DNA from 2 places in the Salinivibrio sp. IB643 genome. Region 2 is predicted to be linked to the other one. Evidence: riboswitches for the same ligand, from Rfam matches in the RefSeq annotation. Region 2 holds a riboswitch; the other holds the start of a gene.
The links. A riboswitch is a leader RNA that binds a small molecule or an ion and turns the genes downstream of it on or off. The one in region 2 is predicted to bind thiamine pyrophosphate.
Positions count from the first base shown of each region.

Region 1 (10,274 bases), on a different contig from region 2:
CTGTCATCGACAGTGAATTGCCGACACAGGAGGTGCCTATGGGCGACGCCGACCGGAAGCTGTTTGTATTAGACACTAACATTCTCCTCCACGAACCTTTCGCCATCTATTCCTTCCAAGAACACGATGTCGTGATTCCTATGACCGTCCTCGAAGAGCTTGACCGTATTAAAGATAGCAAGCGTGATGTCTCTCGGGATGCCCGTGTGGCGATTCGTGCCTTGGAAGATATCTTTAAAGAAGCCACACCCGATGAAATTGGCGAGGGTATTGTGGTTGGTAAAGGCTATGCGACGGGTACCGTCTCCATTCTGGCTGATTTTGAGATTAAAGAAACGGTCCATGCCTTTGCCGATAAAGCGGGCGATAATCGCATTTTAAATGCGGTGTTATACCTTCAAACCAAACGCTCACCGCGCAAAGTCGTGCTGGTGACCAAAGATATCAATATGCGCCTGCGCGCCAAAGGGGCGGGGGTGATGTATGTCGAGGATTACCGTACCGACCAACTGATTGATGATGTTCGGTTGCTCACCAAAGGCTTCCATCAATGTGCGGGCAGTTTTTGGGATAAAGTGGGGCAATGCGACAGCCAGGCCTATGGCTCCGAAACACGCCACACATTACCGGCTGAGCTATTAGAAACGCCTTTTGTGAACCAGTACTTATTGGATGAAAGTGACGACTTCGCCGCACGAGTGCAAGCCATTGATGGTGATAAAGCGATCATCAAAGATCTCAGTCGAGAGCGATTAATGCACCGTGCTGCTTGGGATGTTAAACCGAAAAATATCTATCAAGGCATGGCAATGGATGCGTTGCTTGATCCCACGATTGATTTAACCATTCTGACAGGGCCTGCAGGCTGTGGGAAAACGATTTTAGCCATGGCTGCGGCATTAGAGTTAGTGGTAGAAAAGGGCATGTACGATAAGATTATCGTTACCCGTAACACGCCAGATATTGGCGAGTCGATTGGTTTTCTCCCCGGGACAGAAGAAGAGAAAATGCTGCCATGGCTCGGCGCAGTGACCGATACCCTCGAAGCGTTACACATGAATGATGAATGCACTGACGGTTCGATGCGCTACATTATGGAAAAAGCGAATCTGCAGTTTAAATCGATTAACTTTATGCGCGGACGCTCGATTCAAAACGCGTTTGTGATTTTGGATGAGTGCCAAAACCTGACCGCCTCTCAGCTTAAAACCATTATCACCCGTTGTGGGGAGGGGACTAAGTTAGTGTGCTCGGGGAACTTAGCGCAAATCGACTCTTCCTATTTGACACCTGTAACATCCGGACTGACTTACATTGTTGAGCGGTTTAAAAACTTTGAAGGCAGTGCGTGCGTGTACCTCAATGGTGTGGTGCGAAGCCGGCTAGCTGAGTTTGCCGAAGAGAATCTTTAACCATCAAGGTGGCGGCCTCTATGCCGCCACTGATAGGGTTACGCCGTGACACCGATATAATCACGCATGATGGCTGGCGGTGTCTTGAGCGTATCAACCGGATCGTGAAGCTGGATTCGGCCATTATCGAGATAGATAAATTGATTGGCGATCGCTTGTGCATCGTCTGGGTGGTGAGTGACCATCACCACCGTCGTACCTTGTTCTTGAGCGGTACGTTTGACCAAGGCTAACATGTCTTGTTTTAGCGCCGGATCAAGTGCCGAAAAGGGTTCATCGAGCAGTAATAAAGGCTGGTTGCGTGCGATGCTTCTCCCCAAGGCGATGCGTTGGCGTTGGCCGCCCGATAGTTGGCTGGGTAGACGAGATAAATAATCGGTCAACCCTACCGCGTGAGCAGCATGGCGCACGGCCTCTTGCTGTGTGGCCGTGAGTTTAAGCGAGGGAGACAAGCCAATTGCCATGTTGTCGAATACTGACAAATGGGTAAATACGTTGTGCTCTTGAAACAAGATAGACAGTGGCCGCTGGTGGGCGGGCGTCGTGGTGACAGGCTTGCCATCAATGGTGATCTCGCCACTATCTGGCGCGATCAGCCCAGCAATCAGTGATAATAAGGTGCTTTTGCCTGCTCCGCTGGGCCCGAGCACAGCCACAATCTCTCCAGGGGCTATTTGTGCATCAAAGATCATCCAATCTTGCTGGTAACGATAGTGGACATTGGAAAGCGTCAGCATGCGTGTCTCCATTGGATCAGACGAGTGATTAGGGCATAGCAACCCAAACTGGTAAGCAGTAATAGCATGGCAGCGGCAGCGCCTGCGTCCATTTGGTAGCTCCCCATCAAGCGAAACAAATAGAGCGGCAGGGTTTGAAAATTTTGGCTACCAAAAAGTGCGATCGCACTAAGATCGCCCATCGATAACACAAAACTTACCGCCACGCCGCGCGCGATCGGGGCGCGTAAACACTGCCATTCGATAAGACGTAGACGGTTGACACCTTTTAGCCCCAAGGTAGCGCAAAGATTGTGATAGGACTGGGCAAGTTGATAGGCGGGCGCGCTCAGTACTTTTATTAAATAGGGCAACGCCATCAGGGCGTTCACGGCCATCACCAACCACAGCGCCAAGCTGAATACATCGCTAAACTGGCGAAACAGTAAAAAAAGCCCGGTACTGAGGACAATACTGGGTACCACCAAAATCATCGCCCCTAACGTTTCAATGCCATTCGCTTGTTTCTTTCGCCCGTTCAAGCGCCAATGACGACTGGCTAAGATGACAGAGGTGGCCAACACGAAGGCCAAGACGGTTGCGCCGGTAGCGATAAGCAGTGAATGCATGGTGGCTTGCCATAATGCCGTGTCGCTCAGCACAATTAACGCGCTAGGGTTAAGGCCACGCGCGATCACAACCCCGAGAGGTGGTAGAACCAACAATAAAGTCAGCGCAATCCAGAGACTGTCCCAACACTTCGCCGTGCGACTATCGAGTGCCGATGGAAGCGGTTGCACTTCGCTGGGGGTGTTGGCAATCGGCCGAGTCAGTGTTTGCACAATAAAAGCAAAGGTGCCGCACAAGAGCATTTGCCACAGCGCCAGAGCGGCACCGGTTTGTAAGTCAAAATCAAAATGAATGGCTTGATAGATAGCCAATTCAATGGTGGTCGCTTTGGGGCCACCGCCTAATGCCATCACGGTGGCGAAGCTGGTGAAACACAGCATGAATACCAGTCCGACGACATGGGGTAGACTTTGCCGCAGATAAGGCCATTCAAGGTGGCGAAAACGTTGCCAGCCTCTTAGACCAAGCTGGGTTGCCAGGCGCCTTTGATCCGCCGGGATCCCTTCCAAGGCCTGCACCATCAATTGGGCCGAAAAAGGCAGGTTAAAGAAAACATGCGCAAGCAAAATGCCGCTTAAGCCATAGAGAGAAAATGGCAGCGCCGCATCAAAGTACGCGAAGGCTTGTGCAATCCAACCGCTACGGCCGTAGATGGCAACCAATCCAAACACGCCCACCAATACCGGCAGCACCAGGGTCATGGCAAACAGTTTGAGTAGCCAAGCTTTCCCTGGAAATTGTCGCCGAGCCAGCGCATGGGCCACAGGAATGGCGAGCCCAACGCTGAGCACCACAGATAAGGTAGCCTGCTTAAAGCTAAACAGCGTGACATGGCGCAGATAGGCATCTTGCCACAGGGCGGCCAGCTTCAAGTCTTGACTGTGTAAGAACAGCGCCCAGAGTGCGCTGCCAATTAATAATACGACCAAGCTGGCCGCGAGACTGCCCGGCCAGGTTCGAGAAGGGTTAAGCATCGACGTTATTCAACCAAAGCGGTTTGCCAATCGCGCACCCATTGCTGACGGTTACCCATCACGTCATCGGGCTGGTAAAACAGGCTCTCTTCTGGTTTGCTCAGCGTATAGAAGGCGTCAGGCAAGCTAACATCGGTGACCGGGTACATCCACTGCGTGGTTGGGATCACAGACTGTGCTGCGTCACTGAGCATAAATTGTAGAAACGCATCGGCGCGTTCTGGTTGGTCGGTATAAGCAGACTTCGCCGCCACTTCAATTTGCATATAGTGGCCTTCTTCAAACATGGCGGCGGCAAAGCGGTCATCATCGTCAGCGACCAGGTGATAGGCGGGCGAAGAGGTGTATGAAAGCACCATATCTGCCTCTTTGTTGAGGAACATGTTGTACGCTTCGGTCCAGCCTTTGGTCACGGTAATAGTGTTGTCGGCAAGATCGCGCCATGCCTGCTGGCTTTGATCGCCGTATACTTTTTGGATCCACAGCATCAAGCCTTGGCCAACGGTTGACACGCGTGGATCTTGGTAAATCACACTGATATCGTCACGCTCCTCAATCAAAGCCTTCAAGCTTTTGGGTGGGTCGAGCAAACGCGTGGTGTCATACACAAAGGCAAAGTAGCCGTAATCGTAGGGGATAAAGTAGGGATTATTCCAACCGCCGGGTACCTGCAGGCGCTCCGTATTCACCGCGTGCTCGGCGACAATGCCGCTACGCTCAGCTTCTTTCATCAAGTTAGTATCCATACCGAGTACAATGTCAGCCTTGGTAGTATTGCCTTCGATACGTAAGCGATTAAGCAGAGCAGCACCGTCACTAAGAGACACAAACTCTAATTGGCAGTCACAGCGTTTTTCAAATTCGGCTTTGATTTTTGGCCCTGCGCCCCAATCGGCGATAAAAGAATCATAGGTATAGACCGTTAGAGGGTCGGCGGCACGTGCGCTGAGTGATAACAGCGATAAAGAAACCAGGGTGAGAACAGAGGTAATAACTTTCACAGCACGCTCCTAAGTTGGGCGTGGGTGTTGAGGCAAGTTGATGGCTACATCAAGTCTCAATCCCTACGCCAGTGTTAGCTGGATCAGGTTCGATGGGTTTAGCGCCGCGCGCAATCTCAGCCATGAGGCTCCCCAATGAGTACGGTGCTATTGTACTGATTGGCTTAGTGTTCACCAAGCCTTTTAGTCCGCGAGTTGGTTAAGCGTCCAGTCGTAGTCATAATCCAAGCGTGCATCCTTGGGAAGCTTGATGTCTCTATATTGATTGATATGGGTGATCACCCCTTGTTCACTGCCGCCAAAGTCAGTCTCAAACCACTCATAGATAGAAGAAAGCTGCCACTGATTACCCTGCTGACTCACGCCTTTATCACTATTAATAAAGGTGTTGGCGGCTTGTTCTAATTGCGCATCCAAGGTGTCGGCTTGAAAGGCTTGCGGTTGCAGGTTAGGGCAGCCAAGGCTGGCACAATTGACCGCATAGTGGGTACGCGGATCTTGCCATAGCGGACGCAAAATACGGTGTTCGATATCATTGAGCGTGAGGGCTTCGCCCGCCACCGTCACTACGTCATCATCCCACGGACCAAAGCTAAAGAGTCCACCTAGCTTGGTGATCGAACCGACTGGATAGGCGTCCAAAATCAGCGTCACCGTGACCGCATTGTAAAGGTTGACCCAGTAAGCATATTGTTCGTCTTTGCTCAGGGTGCGCGGATCGCGCTTGGTAAGCATGCCAATGTAATGATCGAGGGTCGCTTTATCGGCCTCGGTGACGGCTGCGTAGTTAAATAAGGTGTGCTGCCCCTGAGGCTGTAAATACTTATCGAGTAATACTTGCCAACTGTGATGCGTGAGGGTGGCTTGGCTGTCAGGATTATGTGCATCCCACATTGCCCAGTAGTCCGCTTTGGGCGCGGCTTGGCTGATGAGCGGAAACACTAGCCCGAACAGAAGTATCAAATGTTTTTGCATTGTCAGTCCTTAATGCGATCAAACCTTCTTTGAGACTAGACCAAGCGAGTCAGCGGTTGGTTTCATTGAGGATAGAAAAATGGGAAGGAACGCCAATAAATGCGGAATAATCAGCACTTATTGGCGAGAGATGAGTGGATGGTATTACACCAAAAAATCAGGTATTTGCTGCTCAAAGCGCGAAATTTCCGCTTCGTGCTGTAACGTCAGCCCGATACTATCCAAACCTTCGAGTAAGCAATGATGGCGAAAATCATTCATCTGGAAGCTAAAGCAGTGTTCACCGGCACGGATGGTTTGGGCGGGCAAATCTAGCGTTACCGTCGCACCTTCATTTTCGGCCACATACGTAAATAAAGCATCGATTTGGCCTTCTTCAAGGGTCACCGGCACCATTTGGTTATTAATGCAGTTGCCATAGAAAATATCGGCAAAACTGGGGGCGATAATCACTTTAAAACCGTAATCATCCAGCGCCCAAGGAGCATGTTCGCGTGACGAGCCACAGCCAAAGTTTTCGCGGGTGAGTAACACGCTCGCCCCTTGGTAGCGCGCTTGATTGAGCACAAACTCGGGGTTCGGCTGTTTGCCCGCATCGTCTAAAAAGCGCCAATCGTGAAACAGGTGCTGGCCGAATCCGGTGCGGGTGACTTTTTGCAAAAWCTGTTTGGGGATGATCGCATCGGTGTCGACGTTTGCCGCATCCAATGGGGCAACAATGCCGGTATGAGTGTGTATGCCTGACATGAGGCCTCCTTATAATTGGTTAACGTCAACAAAGTGACCGGCAATGGCGGCGGCAGCGGCCATGGCTGGGCTGACCAAGTGGGTGCGGCCTTCACGGCCTTGGCGGCCTTCAAAGTTACGGTTGCTGGTCGATGCACAGCGCTCTTTGGGGCCTAAGCGATCGTTGTTCATCGCCAAGCACATTGAGCAGCCGGGTAAGCGCCACTCAAAGCCCGCCTCGCGGAAAATCACATCCAGCCCTTCTTGCTCTGCTTGGGCACGCACTTGCTCTGAGCCTGGCACCACCATGGCATGGACGCTATCTGCGACGTGCCGACCTTTGGCGACCGCCGCGGCTGCGCGCATGTCCTCAATTCGAGAGTTGGTGCATGAGCCAATAAAGACTTTATCAATTTGGATATCTGTTATGGCTTGGCCTGCGGTTAGCCCCATGTATTTTAGCGCGCGCTCTGCTGAGTGGCGCTCTATCGGATCGGTCATTGTCTCAGGGGCAGGCACGCTATCGTGCACACTGACCACTTGGCCGGGGTTAGTGCCCCAAGTGACTTGATGATGGATTTGACTGCCATCGAGGGTGACCACGCGATCAAACTGTGCATCGGCGTCCGAGTGCAAAGTTTGCCAGTAAGCGACCGCTTGCTGCCATTGTTCACCTTTAGGAGCAAATTTCTTGTCTTTTAAATAGGCAAATGTGGTCTCATCGGGGGCGATCAGGCCCGCTTTTGCGCCCAATTCGATCGCCATGTTGCAGACCGTCATTCGCCCTTCCATGGACAAGTCGGTAATGGCGTCACCGCAAAATTCCACCACGTGTCCGGTGCCGCCGGCATGACCGACTTGGCCGATAATCGCTAGGACAATGTCTTTGGCGGTGATCCCGGGGGCGGTTTTGCCCGTGACTTCAATTTTCATCGTGCGGGCGCGGGATTGCTTGAGCGTTTGGGTGGCCAGTACGTGTTCGACTTCGGAGGTACCAATACCAAAGGCCAGTGCACCAAAAGCACCGTGAGTTGCCGTATGAGAATCACCACAGACGATGGTATTGCCAGGCAAAGTAATCCCTAACTCGGGCCCCATCACATGGACAATGCCTTGGTAGGGATGATTCAAGTCGTACAGGGTGACGCCAAATTCTTCGCAGTTTTTAGCCAAGGTTTCCATTTGGATGCGCGCCATTTCCCCTGACGCGTTAATATCTTTGGTTTCGGTGGAAACATTGTGATCCATGGTGGCGAAGGTTTTGCTCACTTGGCGCACCGGACGGCCTTTCTCTCTCAAGCCGTCAAACGCTTGTGGCGAGGTCACCTCATGCACCAAGTGACGGTCGATATACAGCAGCGGCGCTTCGCCTGGTTGCTCAGTGACCACGTGAGACTGGTGAATTTTTTCGTACAAGGTCTTGGCGCCTTGCTGGGTGTTTGCATTCGACATAGCTCGTATCCTTACGGGTAATGATTATGCGCCTTGGCGGATATAGGCGGCGATACGATCGCCCATCTGCTCGGTGCTCAGTGCTGGATGGTTACCGGCCAGATCGGCCGTCAGTTCACCGGCTGCCAGCGCTTGGCTCACTGCGTGTTCAATTGCACAGGCCGCGTTTTCTTCGCCCAACGAGTAACGCAGCATAAGTGCCGCCGATAAAATTTGCGCCACTGGGTTAGCGATGTTTTGCCCAGCGATATCGGGCGCGGAGCCACCGGCTGGCTCATACAAGCCAAATTTACTCGCGTTCAAACTGGCTGAGGGCAGCATACCCATAGAGCCGGTGATCATCGCGCACTCATCGGAGATGATGTCGCCGAAAATATTTGAACACAGCATCACATCAAATTGTGACGGGTCTTTAATCAGCTGCATGGTAGCGTTGTCGATATACATATGGCTTAAGCTGACATCCGGATAATCTTTTGCCACCGCTTCTACCACCTCGCGCCACAGCATCGAGCTTTGCAGCACATTGGCTTTGTCGATTGAGCACACTTGTTTGTGGCGAAGCTGGGCGGATTGAAAGGCGATGTGTGCGATGCGCTCAATTTCATAGCGATGATAGACTTCCGTATCAAACGCCTTTTCCTCGCGGCCTTCGCCTTCCCGCCCTTTGGGCTCACCAAAATAAATCCCGCCGGTCAGCTCTCGTACCACCACGATATTAAAACCTTGGTCGGCAATATCGGCGCGCAGCGGACAAAAGCTTTCGAGACCAGTATGGATTTGTGCCGGACGCAAATTACAAAACAGACCAAAGTGCTTGCGTAGCGGCAGTAAGGCACCGCGCTCCGGTTGTTCGGTCGCGGGTAAATGCTCCCATTTAGGGCCGCCGACTGAGCCGAATAAAATCGCATCGGCTTTTTCACAGCCAGCCAAGGTGTGTGCGGGCAGCGGCGAGCCATGGGCGTCAATCGCGGCGCCGCCAACCGGATAGTGCTGACGCTCAAAGGTGACAGCGAAGCGTTCGCTAACCGCATCAAGCACTTTTTCGGCTTGCACCATCACTTCGGGGCCGATACCGTCGCCGGGTAAAATTGCAATTTGGTGTGCGCTAGCCATGGTTATACTGTCTCCTGTTTTAAATGGGATTGTTCCTTAATCTGCGCAATTTTGTTGGCGCGATAAATAGCATTGATCACGTTTAATAAAGCTTCGCCGGAGGCCTCGATAATATCGGTTGATACCCCGGTACCGTGATATTTACGGCCTTTGTAGTTGGCAATGATGTCGGCTTGGCCGAGGCCATCTTCCCCTTCTCCTTTGGCAGTCAGATCGAATTTATCCAGCTCAATGTCATAGCCGGTGATCCGGTATATGCACTGGTACAAGGCGTCGACGGGACCGTTTCCAATCGCCGCTTCGCGTTTTTCTTCATCGCCACATTGCAACTTGATGCTGGTGGTCGCCATTAAGCTGCCCGATTGCACGCCTAAATAATTGAGCTTATAAAAATCGTCCTCTTCTTTGAGGTTGTTGAAGAACATTAAAGCTTCTAAGTCGTAATCGAACACCTGGCCTTTACGATCTGCTAATTGCAAGAATGATTGATACAAGGTCTCCAAATCATAGTCTTGCTCGTTGTAGCCAAGGTTATCCATATGGCTTTTCACCGCCGCGCGGCCGGAGCGACTGGTGAGATTCAATGATTTTTTACCCAATCCAATCGACTCTGGCGTCATGATTTCGTAGGTATTTTTGTTTTTCAGCATGCCATCTTGGTGAATGCCAGAAGAGTGGCTAAAGGCATTGGTACCGACCACGGCTTTGTTGGGCTGGATTGGCATGTTGCAAAGTTGGCTAACCAGCTTACTGGTGCGGGCGATTTCAGTATGGTTTAACCCTGTCTCCACACCTAACAAGTCAGCGCGGGTTTTTAAGATCATTGCAATTTCTTCTAGCGCACAGTTACCGGCGCGCTCGCCGATGCCATTAATTGTGCCTTCTACTTGGCGGGCGCCGGCCTGTACAGCGGCAATAGAGTTGGCGACCGACATCCCCAAGTCATCATGGCAATGAACAGAAATCACCGCTCTGTCGATATTGGGTACGCGGTTGAACAGGTTGGCAATGATATCGCCAAACTCACTGGGGACCGTATAGCCGACTGTATCTGGGATATTGACCGTGGTGGCGCCAGCATCAATCGCCGCTTCGACCATGCGGCATAAATTATCAATCGGGGTGCGTCCGGCATCTTCGCAGGAAAACTCCACATCATCCGTATACTGGCGCGCATGTTTGACCGCACGCACGCCCATTTCTACTACGTCATCGTAGCTGCGGCGAAGCTTGTCTTTGACATGAATGGTAGAGGTGGACAAAAAGGTGTGG
Region 1 covers NZ_MUFF01000003.1:110,792-121,065, forward strand. The annotation lists gene BZG77_RS02190 (PhoH family protein) at 39-1,412, shown strand; gene thiQ (thiamine ABC transporter ATP-binding protein) at 1,451-2,149, opposite strand; gene thiP (thiamine/thiamine pyrophosphate ABC transporter permease) at 2,143-3,732, opposite strand; gene thiB (thiamine ABC transporter substrate binding subunit) at 3,738-4,733, opposite strand; TPP riboswitch at 4,777-4,878, opposite strand; gene BZG77_RS02210 (DUF547 domain-containing protein) at 4,917-5,708, opposite strand; gene leuD (3-isopropylmalate dehydratase small subunit) at 5,853-6,455, opposite strand; gene leuC (3-isopropylmalate dehydratase large subunit) at 6,465-7,886, opposite strand; gene leuB (3-isopropylmalate dehydrogenase) at 7,911-9,002, opposite strand; gene leuA (2-isopropylmalate synthase) at 9,005-10,274, opposite strand, start outside.
Region 1: another riboswitch for thiamine pyrophosphate. It lies ahead of thiB (thiamine ABC transporter substrate binding subunit); the one in region 2 lies ahead of thiD (bifunctional hydroxymethylpyrimidine kinase/phosphomethylpyrimidine kinase).

Region 2 (6,800 bases):
GCCTGATGAAGATCCCCATGCAATAAAAGATTGGATTGGTGATGGGGCGGATTTATTGATCCACCGCGTGTTAACTCGACACATCGACGGGCGCGTATCGACCCGCGTGCTAAACCAAGCGCGCGCACTCTTTTTGTCCTCATACCTAGGCAGTAAACCGCCAAAAACTCGACTGTATCCGGGCGTGCTTGCGTGCCTTGAAACCTTATCGCAGCGTCACATCCCGATGGTGTGCACCACAGATATGCAAACGGCGCATGCTAATAGCTTACTGCGAGCACTTGGCATTGGGCATTTTTTCACCCGGATATTGGGTGCCGATGCAATGTCTGTTGGCAAGCCGGATCCGGACGGTATTTACGAAGCGGCCGCCATACTTGGCGTTTCACCCTTGGAACTGCTGGTGGTGGGGGATTCGGTCAGCGATGTGCATGCGGCTCGCGCTGCTGGCTCGCCAGTGATTTGTGTTAACTATGGCTATAATTACGGTACAGGGATCCAAAAGGCCTGTCCGGACACTACCCTTGATACATTGGCCAGTTTGCCCGATATCATTGCAAGGCCCAATCGTTTGGGTGTACCGGGACAGGGTGTCACCGCCCCACCGGTATTAGCGGGCTCACTGCGTGGTCGTGCGATGCGACCTAAAGGGGGCGCACAATTTCGATAATATAGCCAGGAGGGAAGCGTGAAAAACGAACTCGATCCGACCCATCTGCTTCGCGCGTTTGAGATAGTCACGGAGTTTGGTGAGAAAATAGAAGATGGACACCGCTTGGATGGCATTGACGCTTTCTCAGATTATGACGGCTATACCATTTATTTAGCAGGAAATGGGGTACAGTTACGTGTGGGGTTTCACAATACGTATCATCTCGACTACGAGCATGAGAACCTTAAAGAGCAGTTCCTGAAAAAGGTCGATGCGCTAGTCAAAAACTATAAAAGATAGCGACGGATAGGCAATGCATGCCGGACCGTCACACGCCCCACAATGGGGCGTTTTTTATAGGTCAAAGGCAGGGAGCATGGACAGCGAACCAATCACCACAAACCGAACACGCGGGACCCAAGCCCATTATCAAGCGTTAGTCGACAGCGCGGCAGCCGCGATCTTGGTGATTGATGAACGCGGCATTATTTTAGATGCGAACCCGTTCACCCACCGATTATTGGGTTATCACCCGCAACAGCTAATCGGAAAGAATGTTGATTGTTTAATGCCGCCGGAGCACCAAGGGAAGCATGACCATTATTTACGGCAATATATAACAACAGGCCAGGCAAACATTATCGGTACCGGCCGGCGGGTTGAGGCACGGCATCAAGCGGGGCATGTGGTCCCCATTCATCTTGCGGTCAGTGAAGTGTGGGTTGAAGACCGGCGAGAGTTTATTGGCATTATGTCTGATATGCGCGCGCTGACTCAGGCTCAGACGCGTATTAAACACGAACGCAATCAACTCAAAACCATTATTAATGCGATCGCCAATCCTGTTTTTGTCCGAGAGCTAGGCGGACAATATTCGCTTGCAAATTACGCCTGCCTACAAGCATTAAATGTCGAGCATGTTGAACAGCTTGCTGAGGCAATTCATGGTGCCTTGCCTGAGGGAATGCGCGAAACCCTCAATGCGCTTGATCACCAACTGACGCTCGATGGTGAACCCGTTCATGTCGATGTGACATTAAGAGATGGTCGGACTTTTAAGCTCGCTAAAACGCTTATTCGCCACGTAGAGGGAGAGCCTTACGCCATTGTGACTGTTGGCTATGATGCCACACCATTGCTGCAAGCGAAGCACGAGGCAGAACGCGCCAATCAAGCCAAAAGTGATTTTCTCTCTGCCATGAGTCATGAGCTGCGCACGCCTTTAAACAGTGTGCTCGGTTATGCGCAACTACTACAACGATCCTCTTCTCCTCGCTTGACGGAGACGCAACGGCAATATGTCGATCAAATTCACCAAAGTGGTCGCCACTTACTCACCTTAATTAATGATGTGCTGGATCTTGCTAAACTTGAGGCAGGAAAAACGGTGGTCAATGTCACTTGGTATCCGGTTCGCGCCCTTGTCAGTGATGCCGTTCGAACACTACTCCCGCTCGCACAGCAGCAGCACGTTGAGTTAGATGATTGCCTACCCGCGGATCTGAGTGGCGACCTATATGTGGATCCAACCCGTTTCAAACAAGTGTTGATCAATTTACTCAGCAACGCGATTAAATATAACCATCCTCAGGGGCGAGTATGGGTTGAAGCCAGTCATCCATCGTCAACCTTGACGATCTCTGTATCAGATACCGGGATCGGCATCGCTGAAAATCGGTTAAACCATCTTTTTGAGCCTTTTAACCGCTTGGCCGCCGAACAATCACAGATTGAAGGGGCAGGTGTGGGGTTAGCGGTGAGCCATCAATTGGTTTTGCAAATGCAAGGCGAAATGTCAGTAAAAAGCCAGCCAGGCAAGGGCAGTTGTTTTGCAGTGACTTTCCCTTACCGAGCGTCGACGCGACCTGACGATCAAGGTTGTACGTGTCTCCGCGTGAGCCAGCCGCATCGCGTGCTCTATATTGATAATAACAATGCCCGYCAGCGCCTGATGACCGATTGCTTTGAAGATTGGCCAATGTTGACACTCTATCATGCGCATGGGCTGTCACTGGCTGAGGCTGTTGCGCTCGCGTCTCCGCCATCGTTAGTCATYATGGCGGCTGATAGCGTTGCGGCAACGCCCGAACAAATACAAGCACWATTTGGCGACAAACCACTCATTGTTCTGACTGACAACCCATGCGACGAACCACATAACAAACCGACATTACGACGTTTATCGYTGCCGCTCTCGTCAGCGGACTTGGCTGAGGCCATACAATTATTATTAGAGGAGAGGCTATGACAAAGGATCCGTCACAAGCACATATACTGATCATTGATGATCGACCGGAAAACATTCACTTACTGTCTACCATGCTCAAGCAAGCCGGTTATCAACAGCTGAATGGACTCACCGATCCTCGCCTTGTTACCGATGCTCTCTCCCCCGTCCCCGACCTGATTTTACTCGATATGCGGATGCCGCAGCGCTCTGGCTTACTGGTGCTGGATGATCTTAATGACGCTTTAGATGAGCATTGCCCGCCCGTGATGGTACTCACCGCAGATAATGACCTGAATTTGCGTAACCAAGCGTTATGCCGTGGCGCGATTGATTACATCAGCAAACCCTTTGATCACGATGAGGTGTTGCAACGGATTCAAAACCTTTTGCATCTGCAATTGAAAACCCGTAAAGAGCGCGATCAAGCGGCACGGCTGCAAATGCTGGTTAACAAACAAACGGCGGCTTTACGCGCGCTTTCTTTGACCCATCCGTTAACCGGGCTACCAAATCGTCGCGCATTATTAGATGCCGCTGAGCGCCAGCTGAGCAAAGGGCCGGTGACTGTGATGATGATTGCCTTAGATGGCATGGAAGCGGTGACCAAACACCAAGGCCATTTAATGACAGAGGCACTATACAAACAAGTGGCCAATCTGCTAGCCAATAGTACAGTGGCGCGCCCACATCGCATTGGCGTTTGGGATAGCACACGACTGGTGATGCTGATTGAAGAACACGATAACCATGCCGTAGAAAAAGCCGCGCGCATCAATCGGTTGATCAGCGGACACCACACGCTCGATGGGCGTTTAATGTTTTTACGTTGCCACATTGGTATCAGCCGCACAGAGCTTGAGACACAAGATGTGGCGCAACTATTTCGTCAAGCCATTTTAGCGATTCCGACGGATGACCAACTTATCGGCGAATATCAGCCCGAGCTTGACAGCCAAGCTCAGCGCGCGCATTTGATTCGCACCGAATTAGGGCCAGCACTGCAAAGCGGACAATTATCACTGGTGTATCAACCCAAATGGCGATTAGACGGCGGTTTGATGATAGGCGCGGAAGCGCTGTTGCGTTGGCAGCATCCGACCCTTGGGGCCATCAGTCCGGCGGAATTTATCCCCATCGCCGAACGCAGCGCAGACATGATCCAACTGGGCGACCACGTACTGGTGATGGCCTTAGCCGCGGTTGAATGTTGGCGAAAAAATAAACTGATCAACGATAGCTTTCACCTGTCAGTCAATGTTTCTGCCCAGCAGTTTCGCCCCGGCTTTGCTGACAGCGTCTTAGCTCGGTGCCAGGCAGTTGATGTCCCTTTGCATCTGATTCAATTAGAGGTGACAGAATCAGCACTGATCCAGCACATGTCGGTGGCACTGAAAGAGCTACAACAATTGCGAGATGCAGGCATGCATATCGCCCTCGATGACTTTGGCACCGGCTATAGCTCACTCAGTTACCTTAAACAGTTACCGGTCGATTGGGTCAAACTTGATCGCAGCTTTATCCAAGACTTGGCTACCAACGCCAGTGATAAGCACTTGGTGGGTAGCGTGATTGATTTGGCCCATGGCTTTGGTCATGGTGTGGTCGCCGAGGGYGTYGAAAAAGAGGACCAGCAGTATGTGCTACAAACCATTGGCTGCGACCAAGTGCAGGGCTTTTTATACTCACGGCCCCTAATCCAAGAGGGATTTGAACAACTGCTTAAAACCGCCAACCAAGGCAACGCGACCATTAATAACAACGCGACGATCAATAGCAATGCGACGATCAATAGCAATGCAACCATTAATAGCAATGCAACCAGCAATAATAATGAGATAGCCTAAACGCGCAATTAGCGCCCTCAACCTTGCGCTTTATCACTAAGGTTTATATTCTGACCGTGTTAGTCGGGGAGCAAGCAATTGCTGAGACTGCGAAAGCAGGACCCGTAGAACCTGATCCAGTTAGCACTGGCGGAGGGAACTGACGTGCTCAGCACACAAGGTCGCGCCATCGTGCGTGGTTTTGTCTCCTTCCGCCCCTCATGATTAAGGGGCCAATATGAACCAATCACCACCTGTTATTCTCACCATCGCCGGCTCAGACAGCGGTGGGGGAGCTGGTATTCAAGCCGATATTAAAGCGATTTCAGCCACGGGCGGCTATGCCTGCTCGGCGATCACCGCCTTAACTGCACAAAATACCTGTGGCGTTGAGGCCGTCTTGCCGGTCGACCCAGCGTTTGTTCGCGCGCAACTGAATGCTGTGTTATACGACATGCCGGTACGTGCCGTGAAAATCGGCATGCTCGCCAACCAAGCGATTATTCGCGAAGTAGCCGCTGTGCTCGCGCGTTCCCCGCATTTACCGGTCGTGCTCGATCCGGTCATGATCGCCACCAGCGGCGATCCGTTATTAGATGATGACGCCATGGATGCACTGATCAATACATTGATCCCGCGCGCGACCATTTTAACCCCCAACTTGCCAGAAGCCGCGCGTTTAACCGGGTGTCCTGTTCCGACAACCACCGAGGAGATGTACGCCTTAGTGCCGGCACTGCGCAAGATCGGATGTCCGTATGTGATGCTAAAAGGTGGGCACTTGCATCATGCGCCAGAGAGTCTGGATGTGTGGATTAGCCGAGATACGTGCCAAACCCTGAGTGCGCGCCGCATTGAAACGCCTAACACCCATGGCACAGGCTGTTCACTGTCGGCGGCGATTGCCTCGTTTTATACGCAGGGACTGACACCCATTGACGCCGGGCGAGCGGCTAAGCGTTATCTCACTGACGCCTTAGCGCATAGCCAACAGTTAACCGTTGGAAGAGGGGCAGGGCCGGTACATCATTTTTTCGCCTACCCCGCTGATGAGAGTGTTTATTTATCCAAGCATGCGATGGTTGAATCGTACGCTCTCGTTAAATAATGCATTTGATTAAATAGCGTGCTTACGCAGCGGACCAATGCGGCAAGCGCTGGGCGGCGATATAAAAAAGACGGTCGCCCGGCAATACTTTTGTCCCCACTGGCGGGTTTAAAACAATACCTTGGCCTTGGTCGATCCCAATTAAGGTGGCGTCATATTCTTGCTTGAGCTGACCAAAGAGATCGCCGGTATCGATTTCTGTTGCGTTGCTCGGATAACGGGCACAGTATTGCGTCATCCCTTGTGACGTGCTCAAAAGCTCATGATGCAACTGACTTGAACCGGGATCCACCGCCGCTTTTGCTAGCATTTCGACCGACACCGACGGCACACATTCCGCATGCGGGTAGTGCTGTTTGAGGATTTGGCTTATCGCATCATCTTGAAAATACGCCAATAAATGCGCTGACGGATTTTTATGTGCGCAGAACAGAGCCGCTGACAAAGTAATATCATCTTCTGGGTTATCAATAATAATACTCGAGGCATGCTCGACCTTGGCGCGGGCAATGCCTTCAGYATCGGTAAAACTTGCCACGCGCACAAATTCCACCTCKCCAGGCAGTGGGTTTTCGATTTCTGCGCGCGCACAAAGCACAATCGGGCGCTCACCGTGCACTCCGCTTTGCAATAAACGAATAAGCTGTATCGTACGTTGTCCGTTCCAGCCTAAGATAAGAAGATGATTTTTCACACTAATACTCCGTTTTCCTTGTAACCCGCGTCGCCAATAATCCACCAGTGATCCTGTGATATGCCCAATCACCACCGCAAACAACCCTAAGCCGCCGGGAATAATCCAAAAAGACGTGATCCATTGCCCCCACTCAGTAACGGGGGAATAATCGCCGTAGCCAACGGTCGAGGCCGTCACAATCAAGTAATACACATAGCGGCTCAGCGACTGGGTCATCGCGGTCTCGCCCGCCCCATATAAAAGTAGCCAGCCAATCACGCCATAGGCGAGTACCACCAAGCCGAGCATAC
Region 2 covers NZ_MUFF01000047.1:162-6,961, forward strand. The annotation lists gene BZG77_RS13700 (HAD-IA family hydrolase) at 1-670, shown strand, start outside; gene BZG77_RS13705 (DUF3081 domain-containing protein) at 689-952, shown strand; gene BZG77_RS13710 (sensor histidine kinase) at 1,029-2,900, shown strand; gene BZG77_RS13715 (putative bifunctional diguanylate cyclase/phosphodiesterase) at 2,897-4,726, shown strand; TPP riboswitch at 4,781-4,881, shown strand; gene thiD (bifunctional hydroxymethylpyrimidine kinase/phosphomethylpyrimidine kinase) at 4,944-5,813, shown strand; gene BZG77_RS13725 (ion channel) at 5,836-6,800, opposite strand, start outside.